4 regions of the Anaerobacillus sp. QJM3NY_17 genome follow, and region 1 is predicted to be linked to each of the others. Evidence: riboswitches for the same ligand, from Rfam matches in the RefSeq annotation. Region 1 holds a riboswitch; each other region holds the start of a gene.
The links. A riboswitch is a leader RNA that binds a small molecule or an ion and turns the genes downstream of it on or off. The one in region 1 is predicted to bind S-adenosylmethionine.
Positions count from the first base shown of each region.

Region 2: linked by a shared signal. The riboswitch ahead of AC0VYV_RS17765 (methionine ABC transporter ATP-binding protein) and the one ahead of AC0VYV_RS13720 (Na+/H+ antiporter NhaC family protein) in region 1 are both predicted to bind S-adenosylmethionine.
Region 3: linked by a shared signal. The riboswitch ahead of AC0VYV_RS11865 (homocysteine S-methyltransferase family protein) and the one ahead of AC0VYV_RS13720 (Na+/H+ antiporter NhaC family protein) in region 1 are both predicted to bind S-adenosylmethionine.
Region 4: linked by a shared signal. The riboswitch ahead of metK (methionine adenosyltransferase) and the one ahead of AC0VYV_RS13720 (Na+/H+ antiporter NhaC family protein) in region 1 are both predicted to bind S-adenosylmethionine.

Region 1 covers NZ_CM149685.1:2,613,294-2,617,635, forward strand. Annotated here, with positions in the region: gene AC0VYV_RS13710 (SLC13 family permease) at 1-359, opposite strand, end outside; gene AC0VYV_RS13715 (hypothetical protein) at 653-1,330, shown strand; gene AC0VYV_RS13720 (Na+/H+ antiporter NhaC family protein) at 1,418-2,713, opposite strand; SAM riboswitch class I at 2,784-2,887, opposite strand; gene AC0VYV_RS13725 (alpha/beta fold hydrolase) at 3,081-3,920, opposite strand; gene AC0VYV_RS13730 (YolD-like family protein) at 4,082-4,342, opposite strand, start outside.
Region 2 covers NZ_CM149685.1:3,424,028-3,428,369, reverse strand. Annotated here, with positions in the region: gene leuD (3-isopropylmalate dehydratase small subunit) at 1-526, shown strand, start outside; gene ilvA (threonine ammonia-lyase) at 523-1,533, shown strand; SAM riboswitch class I at 1,666-1,775, shown strand; gene AC0VYV_RS17765 (methionine ABC transporter ATP-binding protein) at 1,955-2,977, shown strand; gene AC0VYV_RS17760 (methionine ABC transporter permease) at 2,970-3,638, shown strand; gene AC0VYV_RS17755 (MetQ/NlpA family ABC transporter substrate-binding protein) at 3,662-4,342, shown strand, end outside.
Region 3 covers NZ_CM149685.1:2,251,517-2,255,858, reverse strand. Annotated here, with positions in the region: gene murB (UDP-N-acetylmuramate dehydrogenase) at 1-324, opposite strand, end outside; gene AC0VYV_RS11865 (homocysteine S-methyltransferase family protein) at 765-1,814, opposite strand; SAM riboswitch class I at 1,894-2,003, opposite strand; gene AC0VYV_RS11860 (DUF3895 domain-containing protein) at 2,096-3,085, opposite strand; gene AC0VYV_RS11855 (bifunctional 2',3'-cyclic-nucleotide 2'-phosphodiesterase/3'-nucleotidase) at 3,207-4,342, opposite strand, start outside.
Region 4 covers NZ_CM149685.1:3,154,731-3,159,072, forward strand. Annotated here, with positions in the region: gene AC0VYV_RS16505 (IS1182 family transposase) at 1-464, shown strand, start outside; gene metK (methionine adenosyltransferase) at 580-1,776, opposite strand; SAM riboswitch class I at 1,985-2,094, opposite strand; gene pckA (phosphoenolpyruvate carboxykinase (ATP)) at 2,448-4,031, shown strand; gene AC0VYV_RS16520 (ABC transporter substrate-binding protein) at 4,223-4,342, shown strand, end outside.

The DNA of each region.
Region 1 (4,342 bases):
CCTTTTAGTCCGCCCGTTAGTGGAAATAAAATTAATGGTAAAAGAGACGTCGCCGGTATCGGAATGGCTTCTGTAATCCACCACGTTGCAATCCACGCCGTACTTGCTAAGATGGCCAAACCTGCTTCTGAAAGACCATTTGGATTAAAAAACAACATTATGCTAAGAAAAAGGACCGGTCCGAGGATCAACCCCGTCAGTTTCCTTTTATCATAAGCAGGATCTGGTCCAGATGCATAACCTGGATTTTTTTGAGAACTTTTTGAAGGGATTTCCGGCGTGTGTGAAGAAGCGAATGTTAAGAGATCTTTTGCTCGATCATGTTCTTTCCATAATTGGTTCCAAAGGTGTTGTTCCATAGTCATACCTCCTATCGTTCATTAAACTATAGTGTAGAATTCGCTCGCCACATCTGTCAATAAATTCACAATTTTGGTACTTTATTACTCTCTTTCAAGAAAGGACTTTTGATTCGTTTTTCCATTTCCATACAAGTAATTCATTTCAACCCCCTTAAATTTCCATTTGGGGCGAAAATTATAAGTTGATGATATGTTTTTTATAATTCAAAATAAATAAACTCAATGATTAAATGTAAGTATAGATACACAATCCACAACAAGTTGCTCAAAATCGATCCAGGGGGTATATGATGAGAAAGATACAACAGACTACTATTAATTCGGTTGTGAAATACGGACAAACAAAGCTTCCAAAATCAGCTAATACAGAATGTCCAGAATGCGGAAGCGATGCTTCATTTCAACTGAAGTTCGATTATCAAATTAATCAGGCTGTGTTCTCCACGCTTTCTCGCTGCTCTATTTGTAAAGAAGCTGTGCTTTTCATACTCATTAAAACGTCCCATAATGATCGCGGAGAAGAAGTTGAGCTATTCGTGCATCAAACCTCTTTTACACGAGAGCCGCTCGGCAGACTGACTAGCACAGCTAGATTACCCGATGACCTTGAGCGTGTTTATCGCTCAGCAGTGAATGTACATAACATGAAGGATTGGACCGCAACGGCTGTAATGGCTAATCGTGTTCTTGAGAGCATTACAGGTAGTTTTCTATCTGAAAATGAGCTAGGACAGCCACTTTCTAAACAGCTAGAAACACTTGCTAAACAGATTGATTTAGAAGAACCAATTGTAAAACTAGGACACCTACTAGGCAAAGGTAGTAATTTAAATAACCTCCTTTGTCTTGAGAAAGCTACAAGCGAAGAAACGGCCAACTTAATTATCGACTTACTAGATTCACTTATTGAATACTTGTACATTCTTCCTCAACGAATTGTGCATCTTCAAAAACAAATCGAAGGATAATAAAAAAAAGCAGGTAGCTCAAATTGAGCTACCTGCTTTTTAAATGCTCATATCAAATTTTAATTCAAGATTCTGTTTACTATCACTTTAGCCCTTTTTCGAAATAGAGGGATAGTTGATGAAAATCGCAATAATTCCTGCAATAGCAATGAGGATTGGATAAATTGAATACGGTAGTAGAGCGAGTGGCGAAATCGACGCAAGACCTGCTACTGCAAGCACCTGTGCCCCATATGGGAGCATGCCCTGTATACTACCTGAGAAAATATCAAGAATACTAGCAGACTTTCGTGGGTCTACCCCATATTCTTCGGAAATGTTTTTCGCAAGTGGCCCCCCCATTATGATCGAAATGGTGTTGTTAGCTGTTGATAAATCAAGCACGCTTGCGAGACCGGCGATACCAAACTCTGCTCCTCTACGAGAAGTTACTTTGCTCAGGATTTTGTCCAATACGTATTGTATTCCTCCGTTATGCTTAATGACTTCAATCATCCCTCCGATGACGAGTGCAATCATGGCAAGGTCTTCCATCCCTTTTATGCCCTCTGTAACCGTGGAGATCAGTCCACTCATTCCAAATGTTCCGTTATATAAACCTACAATCCCAGCAAATAAGGTACCACTTACAAGTACAATAAGAACATTAACACCAGCGATCGCTGCGATCAGTACACCTAAATAAGGGATAATTGTAACGAAATCAAATGCGTGATCTCCTCCAACCGTTGCTTGCTCTCCCATCGTTAAAGCACCATAAATAATGGCTGTTACGATAGCAGCTGGCAAGACTATAAAAAAGTTTACTTTGAATTTATCTTTCATTTGCGTATTTTGTGTGCGTACTGCCGCAATCGTAGTATCTGAAATCATAGAAAGATTGTCACCAAACATTGCCCCACCTATGACCGCTGATAAAGCCAGTGCCGGGGCAACTCCGGTTTGCTCTGCAATTCCAATTCCAATGGGAGCAAGTGCTACAATCGTTCCCATCGATGTACCCATCGAAATAGAAATAAAACAGCCAATGACAAACAAACCTACGATTAAAAGATTAGCCGGTAGAATTGATATACCTAAATTAACAATCGAATCTACTGCTCCAATTTTTTCAGCTGTTCCGGCAAACGCCCCAGCCAGTAAAAAGACCAAAATCATTAATATGATATTCGTATTACCTGCTCCACGACAAAACACTTCCACTTTTTTCATAAAGCTTTCTTTTCGATTCATCGAAAGAGCTACGCCCGCCGCAATTAGAGAAGCGAGAATAACAGGCATACTATAAAAGTCCTTTGTTATGATAGCTGTACCAATAAAAAGCACAATAAATATTCCAAGGGGAAGTAAAGCCAGGCCGTTCCCCTTTATTTCTTTCTCCATTATTCATGTCTCCTTCATCTTTTATTCTGTCTCAATAAAAAAAGCCCACTTCAAGAGAAGAAGGCTTTTGCACTTATCTCTCAAGATTTCTCTTGCTGGAAGCAGCACCTTTCTGATCATCAGAGGTTGCTGAAGCTTCTTTGGGCCAGGTCCCTCCACTTCTCTTAATAAGAAATATACAATTATTAATGAGCGCATGCTTCATTTTACTTTTTCATAACGAGCTTTACTTTATCACGCATTATTCTGATGAGTCAACTTTGATTAACTGCATCAAAATAAACTCCTCATCCTTTAAGGAGTTTACCTGATTAACTAGTCTGGTTCAAGCTTTGTATGACTACCAATTTTTGCAATAGATCAATCTTTATTTTCCTAAAAACCACTCAATATCCTTCATAATCGATTCCGGTTTTTCTTCTGGTAGAAGGTGACCGGTTTTTTCATAGATGATCAGTTTAGCATTTGGGAGATCCTTACTGAGACGCTTCCCAATTTTCAACGGCACAACTCTGTCATTTTCTCCCCATATTAGTAGGCTAGGTGTATGAATTTGATTTAGTTCAACTTCTGACAAATCTCCTTCGCGATCTCGAATCATCCTAACTAATGACCGAAAGATACCCTCATTGAAGAAAGGTTGGATATATCCATCCATCATTTCTTCATCGATAAGGGAAGGATCATAAACACAATTAAGCAAATTTCCTCTAACACCTTTTCGATAAAGCCACCTTTTCAAGTATACCGAGAAAAAAGGTAAGTACGATGTATACACTAGACTCTGTTTAGCCTTTTCAAGATATCCTGAACTGCACAGTAAAATATTCTTACTAACGAGATCATCTTTCATAGCCGAGGCTCTCATTGCTACTTGCCCACCCATAGAATGGCCGATCATAACAGTATGATCAATTGAAAGCCTTTCTAAAAGTTCAACCACCACTTCCGCATAATTATGATAAGAGTGGACAAAACGATTAGACTTTTCACTTTTTCCGAACGGAGGAAGATCAATGGCAACAACAGTATATGCCTTTGTTAATAATGGTATCAATCTTCTGAAGCTGAAGCTCGACGATAGAAAACCGTGAAGAAGCGTTAATACTGGCCGATCGACGGCTGTGTCATTTCTATAGTATTCATAGTGAATATCAATTCCTTTGATCTTTTCCGTATTTTGTTTAAGATTTTGAGCTAATAGCATCTTTCATCTCACTCCGGATTTTGAATTCATCTGATCTGATTCACCCTTCGTTTCTAACCAGACAGGATGGTCTCACTTATTCAGGTTTGACTTTATACTTATTTTACCCCAATCCTGAAATGAAAAACTTTTTTTACATCTGAGAGGATACTCCATTTTTTTCATTCTAACTCTACGTGCACAAGGTCCAGCAGCTTTATCGTTGTCCTTTTTTCATTATGGTCAATAATACGCAGTTCTTTCGTAAGTGGATCTACATAGTGCACATATCCAAAGAGAGTTTTCGTTTCTCCCCCACTAAAGTGTTGAAAACAAAGCGAGTTGTGATTGGCCATTGCTTCACATATTGTTTCATTCATTTCCGCCATTCTTTGTTCATCAAGTACCGGCTTTTCACTTTTTTTCTCTTCGGTTTTCCAATC
Region 2 (4,342 bases), 810 kb from region 1:
TCAAATTATTCCGAAGCAATTTTTAAAGAGAATTGAACGGCAAGGCTTTGGTCAGTTTCTTTTTTACAATTGGCGGTTTGATGATGATGGTCAACCGCGTGAAGATTTTAATTTGAACGAACAACAATACCAGCATGCTTCTATTCTAGTGTCGGGTAAAAACTTTGGGTGTGGTTCATCAAGAGAACATGCTCCATGGGCCCTTCTAGATTATGGTTTTCGAATTGTCATTGCGACAAGCTTTGCTGATATCTTTTATAACAACTGTGTAAAAAACGGTATACTTCCTATCGCTCTTGATCAAGAAACGATCTCGGAGCTTTTTCAAAAAGCAAAGGATGGATACGAACTTAGCGTAGACCTAAGTAAACAGCAAGTAATTGATGGAGAAGGACTAAATGCGTCGTTCGAGATCGATCCTTATTGGAAAGAAATGCTGTTAAATGGATGGGATGAAGTATCTCGAACTTTATCTCTCGAAGATAAAATTAAATTATATGAAGAAAAACAACTTGTAGGAGAGTGAATGACGTTGGGAATTACCAGGAGAAATATAACGTTCATGTCGTAAAAGCAATGGAGAATTTGCTGGAAGCCGTCCACAGGACCCCGCTTCAGCAGTCGACAACGCTTAATGATTATACAAATAAAGATGTCTTCATGAAGATGGAAAACCTTCAACGAACGGGTTCCTTCAAACTTCGAGGTGCCTATAACAAAGTTGCGTCGCTAACGGATATTGAGGCAGCGCGAGGGATTGTTGCTGCATCGGCTGGAAACCATGCTCAGGGAGTGGCGCTTTCTGCTAGAGAGCGTGGAATTAAAGCTAAGATTTATATGCCCGTCCATACACCGACAAGCAAAATTGATGCGACGCGATCTTATGGAGCAGAGGTTGTTCTTGAAGGAGAATCGTATAACGAAGCGTTTAGTGGAGCGGATCGTGAGCGTGTTGAGAAAGGGGCCACATTCGTTCATGCTTTCGATGATCCTGAAGTAATGGCAGGACAGGGAACGGTTGCACTCGAAATGATGCAACAATGTCCTGACTTAGATACGATTCTCGTACCTGTTGGAGGTGGAGGATTGTTAGCTGGAATGGCGATGGCGATTAAGTCGTTCTTTCCTCACGTGAAAATCATCGGAGTCCAGGCTTCTGAAGCATCTGCGACATGGAATCGATTTAAAGGTACTGGTCCTCTTGTCCTTCAATCTGTCAAATCGATTGCAGACGGTATTTCTGTGAAAGAAGCTGGAAAATTAACTTTTCCAATTATTGAAGAGCTTGTTGATGATATGCTAACCGTGTCAGAAGAAGAAATTGCTGCAGCGATTGTCTTTATGCTTGAGAGACACAAAACGCTTGTAGAAGGTGCGGGTGCTGCATCGATAGCTGCTGTCTTATGCAAGTCAAATCGTTTAGAAGGTAAGAGAATTGGTGTTGTTGTTAGTGGAGGGAATGCGGATCTTGCGAAAATATCCCTTTATAAACAACTTTCTCAACGAGCGAAAACCATCAGGCGAATAAGCTGATGGTTTTCTAATGGGATTCAAAGTATATATTTTAGATTATTCCGACTTTTTGCTCAGTAATTGACACTCATAAAGTACCATGCTAGAATTCATTTAGCACTTAACCACAGTAAAGTAATAACAACTATATATCTCTTATTCAGAGAGGTGGAGGGACTGGCCCTATGAAGCCCGGCAACCGTCAAACGACTCGTTTGAAAAGGTGCCAATTCCTGCAAAGCGATTGCTTTGAGAAATGAGAGGAAGACATCGATTTATCAAATGCCTTTCTGCTCAAAGCAGAAGGGCATTTTTTTACTTTACTATACAAAGTGATAAGCGAATTAGGCTTCTAAGTGCACAGAAATAAAGAACAAAGGCATGGGACTGAAGTCCTTTTTCAGGTAGCTGATCATGCAAATGCATAAAGGATGTGAGACATGTGATTGAGCTTAAAGGCATTAATAAGACCTTCTTTTCGAAATCCGGGAAGGTGGAAGCCGTTAAGGATGTTAACCTTGAAGTCAAAAAAGGCGAAATATTTGGTGTTATTGGCTACAGTGGTGCTGGGAAAAGTACGCTAATTCGAATGCTTAACCTTCTTGAGAGACCTACTGATGGGACAGTCACAGTAGCTGGTAATAATCTATCTTCTCTTAATGGGAAAGATCTTCGTGCAGCAAGACAGGAAATCGGTATGATTTTCCAGCATTTTAATATTCTCTGGTCAAGAACGGTACGTGATAACATCGCCTTTCCTCTTGAAATATCAGGTGTTCCGAAAGAAAAGAGAATGAAGCGTGTTGATGAATTAATTAACCTTGTTGGACTCGAAGGTAGGGAAGGAGCTTATCCTTCACAGCTAAGTGGTGGACAAAAGCAGCGAGTGGGTATTGCGAGAGCACTTGCTAACAATCCAAAGGTTTTGCTTTGTGATGAAGCTACTTCTGCTTTAGATCCTAAAACGACGGATAGCATTCTAGAACTTCTGACTGAAATTAATCAGAAACTTGGCCTAACGATTGTCCTCATCACGCATGAAATGCACGTCATACGCAAAATTTGCCATCGTGTAGCCGTTATGGAGAATGGACGAGTAGTGGAGAATGGTTCTGTCCTTGAAGTTTTCCACCATCCACAGGAAGAGATTACGAAAGACTTTGTTAATCAGCTAAGCGAGCCTGAAGAAATGAAGGAATCGATTGCACATCTGGCAACGAGTCAGGATGGAGAACTTGTTCAGTTTACCTTTGTGAAAGGAAAAACAGGTTCACCACTTGTGACAGAGTTGATTCGTGAATTTGATGTGGAAGTCAACATTATTCAAGGGAAGATTTCTCATACACAGGATGGTCCTTATGGAAAACTTTCTGTGTTCCTTAAAGGGGAACCAGTTGTGGTAGAAAAGGCCTTGAATTATGTGCAGGCCCAAGGTGTTAAAGCGGAGGTGATTACGAATGACTGAATCGTTATTTCCTAACGTCAGGTGGGAATCTATGTGGGAAGCCACTCTACAAACAGCGTACATGACGGCAATTTCGGTTCTGGCAACGTTTATTCTCGGAATCCTCCTTGGTTTATTGTTGTTTCTAACAGGTAGAGGGAACATATGGGAAAACAAATTTGTGAATAGTATTATTGCCGGAGTCGTGAACTTATTTCGCTCCATACCATTTATCATTTTGATTATCTTGCTGATCCCTCTTTCGGTTTACATTATAGGGACGATGCTAGGTGCTAATGCTGCCCTTCCAGCCCTTATTGCAGGAGCAGCGCCATTTTATGCGAGGATGGTTGAAATTGCTTTACGTGAAGTAGATAAAGGGGTCATTGAAGCTTCTCAGTCAATGGGAGCATCCAATGGTTCGATTATTTTTAAAGTGCTTCTACCAGAAGCAATGCCAGCCCTTATTTCAGGGATTACTGTGACGGCGATAGCTCTTGTAAGCTACACCGCTATGGCTGGTGTTGTAGGCGCAGGGGGTCTCGGAAACCTAGCTTATCTTGAAGGTTTCCAAAGGAATAATCCTGATGTGACACTTGTTGCAACAGTATTGATATTAGTAATTGTTGCGATTCTTCAGGTTTGTGGAGACATTGCAACACGAGTAATAGACAAAAGATAATGAGGAGAAAAGGAGAGATTATGATGAAAAAGTTTTTATCGCTAATCGTAGTTCTTGCTCTTGCAGTGCTTGCTGCGTGTGGGAATAATGGCGGAAGCAGCGAAGGTTCTGGTGACGGTGAAGATTCGAAGAAAATCGTAGTAGGTGCCTCAAACATCCCCCATGCTGAAATTCTTGAAGAAGCTAAGCCGATGTTAGAGGAAAAAGGAATAGAGCTTGAAATTAAAACATTCCAGGATTATATTCTACCTAATAAGACGCTTGCAAATGGTGAATTAGATGCAAACTATTTCCAAACAATTCCTTATATGGACTTGCAAATGGAAGAAAACGATAATTATGACTTCGTGAATGCTGGAGGCATTCATATCGAGCCAATCGGTGTTTACTCTCAGGATTACAAGAGCTTAGATGAGTTTCCTGATGGTGCTCAGATCATAATGAGTAACTCTGTTTCTGACCATGGACGTATGCTCTCATTACTTGAAGCACAGGGTCTTATCACATTAAAAGAAGGCGTAAAGGCTTCAGATGCAACGGTTGAAGATATTGCTGAAAACCCTAAGAATATTGATTTCAAAACAGATGTTGAGGCTTCACTGCTTCCGCAGATTTACCAGCAAGGTGAAGGTGATGCAGTGATGATCAATACAAACTATGCGATTGATGCAGGACTTAATCCTCAAGAAGATGCCATCGCACTT
Region 3 (4,342 bases), 360 kb from region 1:
AATAATACGTGCACCAGCTTGAGCAATAACTTTTTCTTCTTCTTTTTGAATGGCTTTTAGTGACGAAAGATTCAGGACAATTCCTCTAATGCCTCCATCTTGAATAATAACATTAGAGCCTTTTCCTAAAATGGTTAATGGATAGTTAGATTGATAGGCGTACTCAACTGCTGCTCGTGCGTCCTCTAGCGTGTTAGGAAACACAAGGACATCCGCACATCCACCCATTCTTGTATACGTATGTGCATTTAATGGCTCATTTATCTTCAGTTCCGCACTGGGTAAAATGGAGCGGAGTTCATTTAATACATTTTGATTATTCATAGGCTACCTCGCTTATAAAACAGTTCGTTTTCATTGTGGTTTGAGTTCAATAATGTTTCATGGACATATTCAAACACATTTAAAATAATAACACAACTACTTGATAAATATGATGTTTTTCATAAAAGAAGCCTTTAATTCGAAAAGAATGTTACTTGGAAAGCAACTTATATAGCGGAAAAATCAATCTCAGACTTCGTGATTGGAAAAATGCTGTTATCCTATCAAATGCATAAATCATTGTATTCGTTACTCTTCTACAGATACTGTTACTAATCATCGCCAACGTTATCAAAAATAATCAGCTTATAGAAAAAATGTAGTAGATATAATATCCTATGTAAAAATGTATTTTAATACTGTAGTACAGGTGTACAGATAGGGTTTTTGGTAAAAAAACAACAACCGGAGAAATTAAGTTCTCCGGTTGTTGTTATGAATTAAGCTTTTGTTCGATAAGCCGTATTGTTATCTTTCAATGTCTCATCAGTTCCAAATAAAAAGTGCTTTTCCATATTTGGAGAATATACCGAGTTTACAGTTGTTCTGCCAACTGTTTCAGCCACCTCTCGCAGCATACTTGGAGAAGCCCCGCAACAGAGTCCGAAGTAATTGACGCCAACCTGCTTTGCTTTCTTAGCCCATTCCGCTAGTTCATAGCGATTGCAATAAAGCGGGTCTAAAGAGGTTGGAAAGGTCGTCTCTGTTGGCAATGTACACGCACAGCCACCGTCTGGTAAGTTAAAGAATGTTGGGTGTTCTTCTGTTGTACGATAAGGGATTGGAAGAGCACCAACATAGCCGTTAACAGACTGTCTAATTTTTTCAATGTAAGGCTGCATTGTGGCAGGTCCTCTAAAACAATTCATGCCAACAACTAGTGCACCTTGCTCTTCTAATAAACGGCAAGCTTCCTCAACGGTATAGCCGTCCCTTAAAATGTTCTCACTCATAAGTCCGAGTGTAATTACAGCTTGAAGATCCTGCTTTTGAATCTCTTCTAGCGCTATTTTTGCTTCTTCATAGAAGTAGAAGGTTTCGCCGTTGATGAAATCTACGCCTTCTTCTTTGCTCCATTTCACCATTTCAGCAAAAATTGACCGAATTTGTTCCTTACTTTCCTCATCTTCAGGATCAAATAAGTTTGTATTTGAAATGTTTCCAGCAACTAGCGCTTCTTCTTCAGGGTGTTCCTTCGCGACTTCTTTAGCCAGGCGGATGGCTTGTCTATTGAGCGGTTCTAACAAATCTTCTTTTCCAATAATCCTCATTTTCTCTCGATGACCATTATACGTAAAAGCAAGTACGACATCTGAACCTGCAAGCATATAATCACGATACGTTTGTTTTAGCGCTTCAGGGTTGTCTAGGGCAACTTCGGGTACGAATGATCCTGCTTGTAAATAACCACGACGCTCTAGTTCAAATAGATAACCTTCCCCGCAAATAACTGGACCATCTTGCAATCGTTCTTCAAGTGTTCTTTTCATGTGTAACAGCTCCTTTTCTGGATAAAATAAAAAACCCTCTTCTTAAACAATAAGAAGAGGGTTTGCTAACATAATCCTCCTCTTATCTTCCAGGTGATATCACCTGTAGGATTTGGCACCAGCTTCAACTGTAGTTGAAAGGTTGCCGGGCATCATAGGGCCTATTCCCTCCGCCGCTCTTGATAAGAGTGTTGATTTAATTTTTGAACATGTGTGAAATTATAGACCGGTTAACTGGAAATGTCAATCACTTATCTGATAATTACGAAATGTTAGGATAATCACTTGCTTTTCAATCGATAGATGCGATCTTCACGCCCTATCGGCTCGACTGACATTGATCCAGATGCAACAAATGAATCGAGGTAGGTACAAACAGCATAATAAATTTTTGGTTTCTTTGTGGAGTATCTCTTGTCTTGTACCTTTCCTTCCTTAATCAAAAGCTCACAAATCATCAGAGCACTTTCCATACCTTGCTGAATATAAGAGTCTACCTCTTCCTGTGTTGTAAATGAAAGGTCCCCTACAAAATAGGTTTCCTTAGGTTTCTCGCTTGTCTTTTCTTGTAAAGGTTCTTGAACATCTTCCGCGAACAAATCAAAAGCGCCTTGTAATTCCTCTTCTGGTTTCGGTTCTTCCTGGTTGCTTTTCGGGTTGACTACTTGTTCTACAGTGTTGCTTCCTCTTTGAAGAGCTTCTTTTTCTTCACGATAAGATCTGATTAAACTGTTTAGCCTTTTTTCTTGTAGATCTAGTAATGGAAGATTTAATGAAAGTGGCTGTTCAATGTCTAGTGGAAGGTTCAATCCTTCAGGAATGTCGTATGTAGGATAGCCGTTCTGTCTTTTCAACAGTAGCTCATCCAACTCATAATCTATTTCCATAAATCCCTTCACAACTTCTCTCACAATGGAAGCGGGTAATCCGGTATGCTCTTCGAAATGATTTATCCCGAAACGCCGTGTTTCTCCTGTTTTTGCATGTCGAACAACATACTGATACCGTAAAGAGCGACCGCACTCACATTTTAAATCATCTGAAACGAAGCCCGCATCGATGTAATCTTCTAGTATCCAATCATCAAGCAGCATCCTGATTTCTTCATCCGTTGCCCCACTTGGAATCATCCGCCCTTTACTTCTAGCAATTACATTCGCAAAAGCCGTTTTTTTACCGCGTTTAAGAAAATTCATTACATACGTTTGTTGCTCAATTGTCAGATCTGAAAAAAGCTCATCTCTTTGGGTGCTTGTCAGGCTTTGTGTCATATAAATCCCTTTCTGTACGATAGTAATGCCATTATATCAGTAAATATTCCAATATTGTTTGCATCGGATAAATTCTTAAAATAAGAAACGCCAATTCTGATGAATTGGCGTGAATTCGTTCTTAACGATGGCGGCCGTGCTCGCTCTTATGATTATGATGATGCTTTTCTTTTTTCTGTTTCGTTAAGTCGAGTGTATATTTAGCGAAACCATTTTCTGTTTCATCAACAAAATGAATCGTTTTAATGCTTTCCGCATAGGTTTTGGCTTGTAACGAGGATTCAAAAGTGACGTTCAGTTTCTTCTTATTAACTGTGTGAAATGACCAGTTCTGATCAGCTGTTGGATTAATTGTTTTGTTTTCAAGAATATAGTCAATTAAAATTTGTCTATTTTCATCAGGGGAATCAATAACAATATTAGAACCATCTAAGTGCGGAAAGTGCCCTCCGCCTGTCGCTCTGTAATTATTTGTAGCAACGATAAAGGACATGTCTTTCGTTACCTTTTCTCCGTTGTATTTTAGCGATTTAATTCGATTAGCATCAGCATTTACTACACTCCCACTCATATCATATTTCGCAGATTCTGTAACATCGATTTGATAGGTAACGCCATCAATAACATCGTAGTTATAAGAAGGAAAATCAGGATTAATTAAAGGCTGTTCCTGTTTATCTTTTTTGTTGATTACATTAAATTGGCCTGCTGACATTTCAAGCCAATCCTTCAGTTCGTCACCATTTAACAGAACCGCTTTCAGTGTATTGGGATAAACGTAAAGATCAGCTGTGTTTTTAATCGCGATGTCCCCAGCAGGAATATCTGTATAGTAGGACGAACCTCCTCGACCACCCGCTTTAAATGGAGCCCCAGCGGATAGGACTGGAATACCTTCATATTCGGTACCTTGAATATTGTTTTCTACATACCATTTTTGTGCATTGGTTACAATCTGGATGGACGGATCATCATTAACGAGCGCAAAGTAACTGTTAATGGGAGCTGTTGTTTCACCGACAGCTGTTCGCACATAATCAATTGTCGCTTCATGATCCTCTTTCACTGCATTGACGATATCAATGTCTGCTTCAACAAGTGGTGTTTTCGTTACTTTATCATAGATTGGACGAGCTTCAGATTTGGAATCCTTCACTGACCATTCCCCGTTATCTTCCGTTAAAGATAGGTCGATTACCCCTAGGTGATCTCCCCAGTAACCTGGCTCGACGGAAGCGACTCCATTAATGGTTCCTT
Region 4 (4,342 bases), 540 kb from region 1:
GCTTTACGAAGGATACGTTTCGCGTATCCAACTGGGACTACAATGAAGAAGAAGATTTATTCACATGCCCAAATGGGAAACTGTTGCCGTTCCGTTACGTCTCTCATCGCACTGACCGGAGTGGCTTCAAACGAGAATTTAAAGTTTATGAATGCGAAGATTGTACCGGTTGTCCCTTACGTAAACAATGTACAAAGACCAAAGATGGCACGAATCGGAGAATCTATTACAATACCAAGTGGGAACAACAAAAGAATAAGGTTAAAGAGCTGCTTTCGGACGAAAAAACAGGTGAAATCTACGGTCAACGGAAAATCGATGTAGAGCCAGTTTTTGGATTTCTGAAGGCTATTTTGGGTTTCACTCGGATGTCCGTAAGGGGCAAAGAGAAGGTCAAAAATGAAATGGGCTTTGCGCTCATGGCGGTGAACTTGAGAAAGTACACCGCCATGAGTGCAGAGTGATCCAATAATCTTAGGAATAACCAAACAAAAAAGGTTCCGTTCATCAAAAACGCTGAACGGAACCTTTTTTCATTATTTCAAGCTAGTTATGTCCCAGCCTCTTCTTAGAAATTAATTAAATTCCGGCACCCTGTTTAAGGGATTCTGCACGATCTGTTTGTTCCCATGGAAGGTCAATATCAGTACGTCCAAAATGTCCATACGCAGCTGTTTGCTTATAAATGGGACGTCTAAGATCAAGCATCTTTATAATGCCTGCTGGACGAAGATCGAAGTTCTCTCTTACTAGCTCTACAAGACTTTCCTCAGACACTTTTCCTGTGCCAAATGTATCAATAGCAATTGATACTGGCTGAGCAACCCCAATAGCGTAAGCAAGTTGAACTTCACAACGATCTGTTAGACCCGCTGCCACAAGGTTCTTAGCAACATAACGAGCAACATATGCCGCAGAACGGTCTACTTTCGTAGCATCCTTACCTGAGAAAGCACCGCCACCGTGACGCGCATAACCGCCGTAAGTATCAACAATGATTTTTCTTCCTGTTAAACCTGCGTCACCCTGCGGTCCACCGATAACAAAGCGTCCTGTTGGGTTGATGAAGTATTTTGTTTCTTCATCAATTAATTCAGCAGGAACAACCGGCTTCACAACGTGTTCTTTGATGTTACGTTGAATTTGTTCAAGTGAAATTTCAGGATGATGCTGTGTAGAAACAACAATGGTATCAACGCGAACCGGCTTACCAGCTTCATCGTATTCCACTGTTACTTGTGTTTTACCATCAGGACGAAGATAAGGAAGAATTTCTTCTTTTCTTACTTCACTCAAACGACGCGCTAGTTTATGCGCAAGAGAAATCGGAAGCGGCATTAATTCCGCTGTTTCATTACAAGCGTAACCAAACATAAGCCCCTGGTCACCTGCACCAATTGCATCGATTTCATCATCTGACATCGTACCTTCACGTGCTTCAAGAGCAACGTTTACACCTGCAGCGATGTCTGCAGACTGTTCATCAATAGATGAAAGAACAGCACATGTTTCAGCATCAAATCCGTATTTCGCACGTGTATAGCCGATCGTTTGAATCGTCTCACGAACCACTTTCGGAATATCAACATAGTGTGATGTTGTAATTTCACCGGAAACTAGAACAAGACCAGTTGTTACTGTAGTTTCACAGGCAACGCGCGCATTTGGATCATGCGCAAGAATATCATCCAGAATGGCATCGGAAATCTGATCTGAAATTTTATCAGGATGCCCCTCTGTTACTGACTCAGAAGTAAACAAACGACGATTACTCACTCAAGTACCTCCTTAAGGATTGGATCCTATCTAATTATGTTGTAATGGATACGGTACTCATTTCCCTATTACCCTGTGCCGAAACGAGAGAACGAATTCAATTTCTTATCGTCTTACCTTTTTTTATAGCGTCATCAATCTCAACGACATTAAAAAAGCCCTTCCCTACAATCAGAGGGAAAAGGAGCTGATATCTCATGCCTTTCGCCTCTTATCTTCCAAGACTATCGTCTTGCAGGTTAGCACCTTAATCCTGTTGTATAGGAGTTGGTTGCTGAGCTTCATCGGGCCTGTCCCTCCGCCTGCTCGGGATAAGAGTATCCATTCTCGACATATAATAACGCACATGAAAGGATGTGTCAATGAAGAAAAGCGGAAGCCCCCGTTTAGCTTCGACAAGCGCTGGAGCCCTCCGAAAAGAACACGGGCTTTGTGTTCGAATTCAAGGGCGAAGCGACCGAACCACTACCCTAATCCTTTACCCATAAAATAATCACTTCCTATATAATGGCGACAGGATTTCAACCTAAAGAAATAGTCATTCACCCATTTTTCACTTTTTATGCAAAAAATACATAGATTAGTATAGAATAATTAAATGAATGTGTTATACTATTTTTGAGTTAAACAAGTCAATCAACGAAATCTTTAAAAAAGGATGGGTTTAACGTATGAAAACAGCTTCCTTCTCCTCACCGTTATTGGATGCGATATTAAATAAGAATAATCCACATGTGAATTTATCAGTGTCTGAACTGGTTGAACATTCACTATTTAAAAACGAAGGGCAACTATCAGCTACAGGAGCTCTTCGCGTAGAAACCGGAAAATATACAGGACGTTCTCCTGGGGACAAGTTCATTGTAAAGGAAGATTCCGTAAAGAACAAAGTGAACTGGGAAACAAACCAACCTATTTCCGAAAAAAGTTTTGAAAACCTTTACACAAAGGTGTTGAACTATCTCGGTGAGAAAAAGGGACTTTATGTGTTTAAAGGATTTGCTGGTGCTGACCAGTCATCAAGACTACCCATTCAGGTTATTAATGAATATGCCTGGCATAACCTTTTCGCCCACCAGCTGTTCATCCGCCCGAATGAATCAGAGTTAAAAGAACATGACGCTGAATTCACTGTCATTTCTGCACCTGGTTTTCAAGCTGATCCAGAAGTGGATGGCACAAATTCAGAAACATTTATTATTATCTCCTTTGAGAAACGAACCGTCTTAATTGGTGGAACAGAATATGCTGGAGAAATTAAAAAGTCTATTTTCACCGTTATGAACTACTTATTACCAGAGCGAAATATTCTTTCAATGCACTGCTCTGCTAACGTAGGTAAAGAGGGGGATGTTGCTCTATTTTTCGGTTTATCTGGAACTGGAAAGACAACGCTCTCAGCAGATGCTCATCGATCTCTTATCGGTGATGATGAACACGGATGGTCTATGAATGGTGTCTTTAATATTGAAGGTGGATGCTACGCTAAGTGCATCAACTTATCAAAAGAAAAAGAACCTGAAATCTGGGATGCAATTCGCTTTGGAACGGTTCTTGAGAACGTTATGATGGATAACGGCTCGCGTGAACCAGACTACGATAACACTAGTCTAACTGAAAATACTCGCGCTGCCTATCCGATTGACGCCATACCTAATATTGCAATTCCTAGCGTTGCCGGACATCCCAACACGATTATTTTCTTAACGGCAGATGCATTTGGCGTCCTTCCTCCAATTAGCAAACTGACCAAGGAACAAGCCATGTTTCATTTCCTATCAGGTTACACGAGCAAGTTAGCCGGAACAGAAAGAGGCGTCACTTCACCAGAAGCCACTTTCTCTACATGCTTTGGTGCACCGTTCTTGCCATTACCTGCCCATCGCTATGCAGAAATGCTCGGCGAGAAAATTATGGAGCATGATGTTCAAGTCTTCCTCGTAAATACCGGATGGTCTGGGGGCGGTTATGGTGTCGGAGAGCGCATGAAGCTTTCATATACTAGAGCGATGATCCAGGCGGCTTTAAATGGAGAACTTGATCGTATCGAAACAGTAACAGACCCTATTTTCGGATTGCATATTCCTTCTCATTGTCCAGGTGTTCCAGCAGAAGTATTGCAGCCAAAACAAACATGGGAAGATCAAGAGAAATATGATGAGAAAGCAAAAGATCTCGCTACTAAGTTTGTGAAGAACTTCGACAAATTCTCAAATGTAGCTGACGAAATCAAACAAGCAGGCCCAAATGTTTAGTCTCATTGCAAAAAGCACCTTAACGGGTGCTTTTTTTATTTGAAGACTCATTCACCTCAACTTCGCGCATCCTCCTCTTTCTATCTACCTCCATTAATTTACCTATTCAAAACACCAATTGTTTTAAAATACATAGGCTATAGTATCTAAAACATGAGCCTACCTCATGTGACAAATGTGGAGGATAGATAATGAAAAGAAACTGGTTTATAACGTTTTGTATATACACAAGTGTATTTCTTCTTATTCTTTCGGCGTGTGGTACAAATAGTGGAAACGATCAGGTAAGAGTAGCTGAGGTTACACGCTCG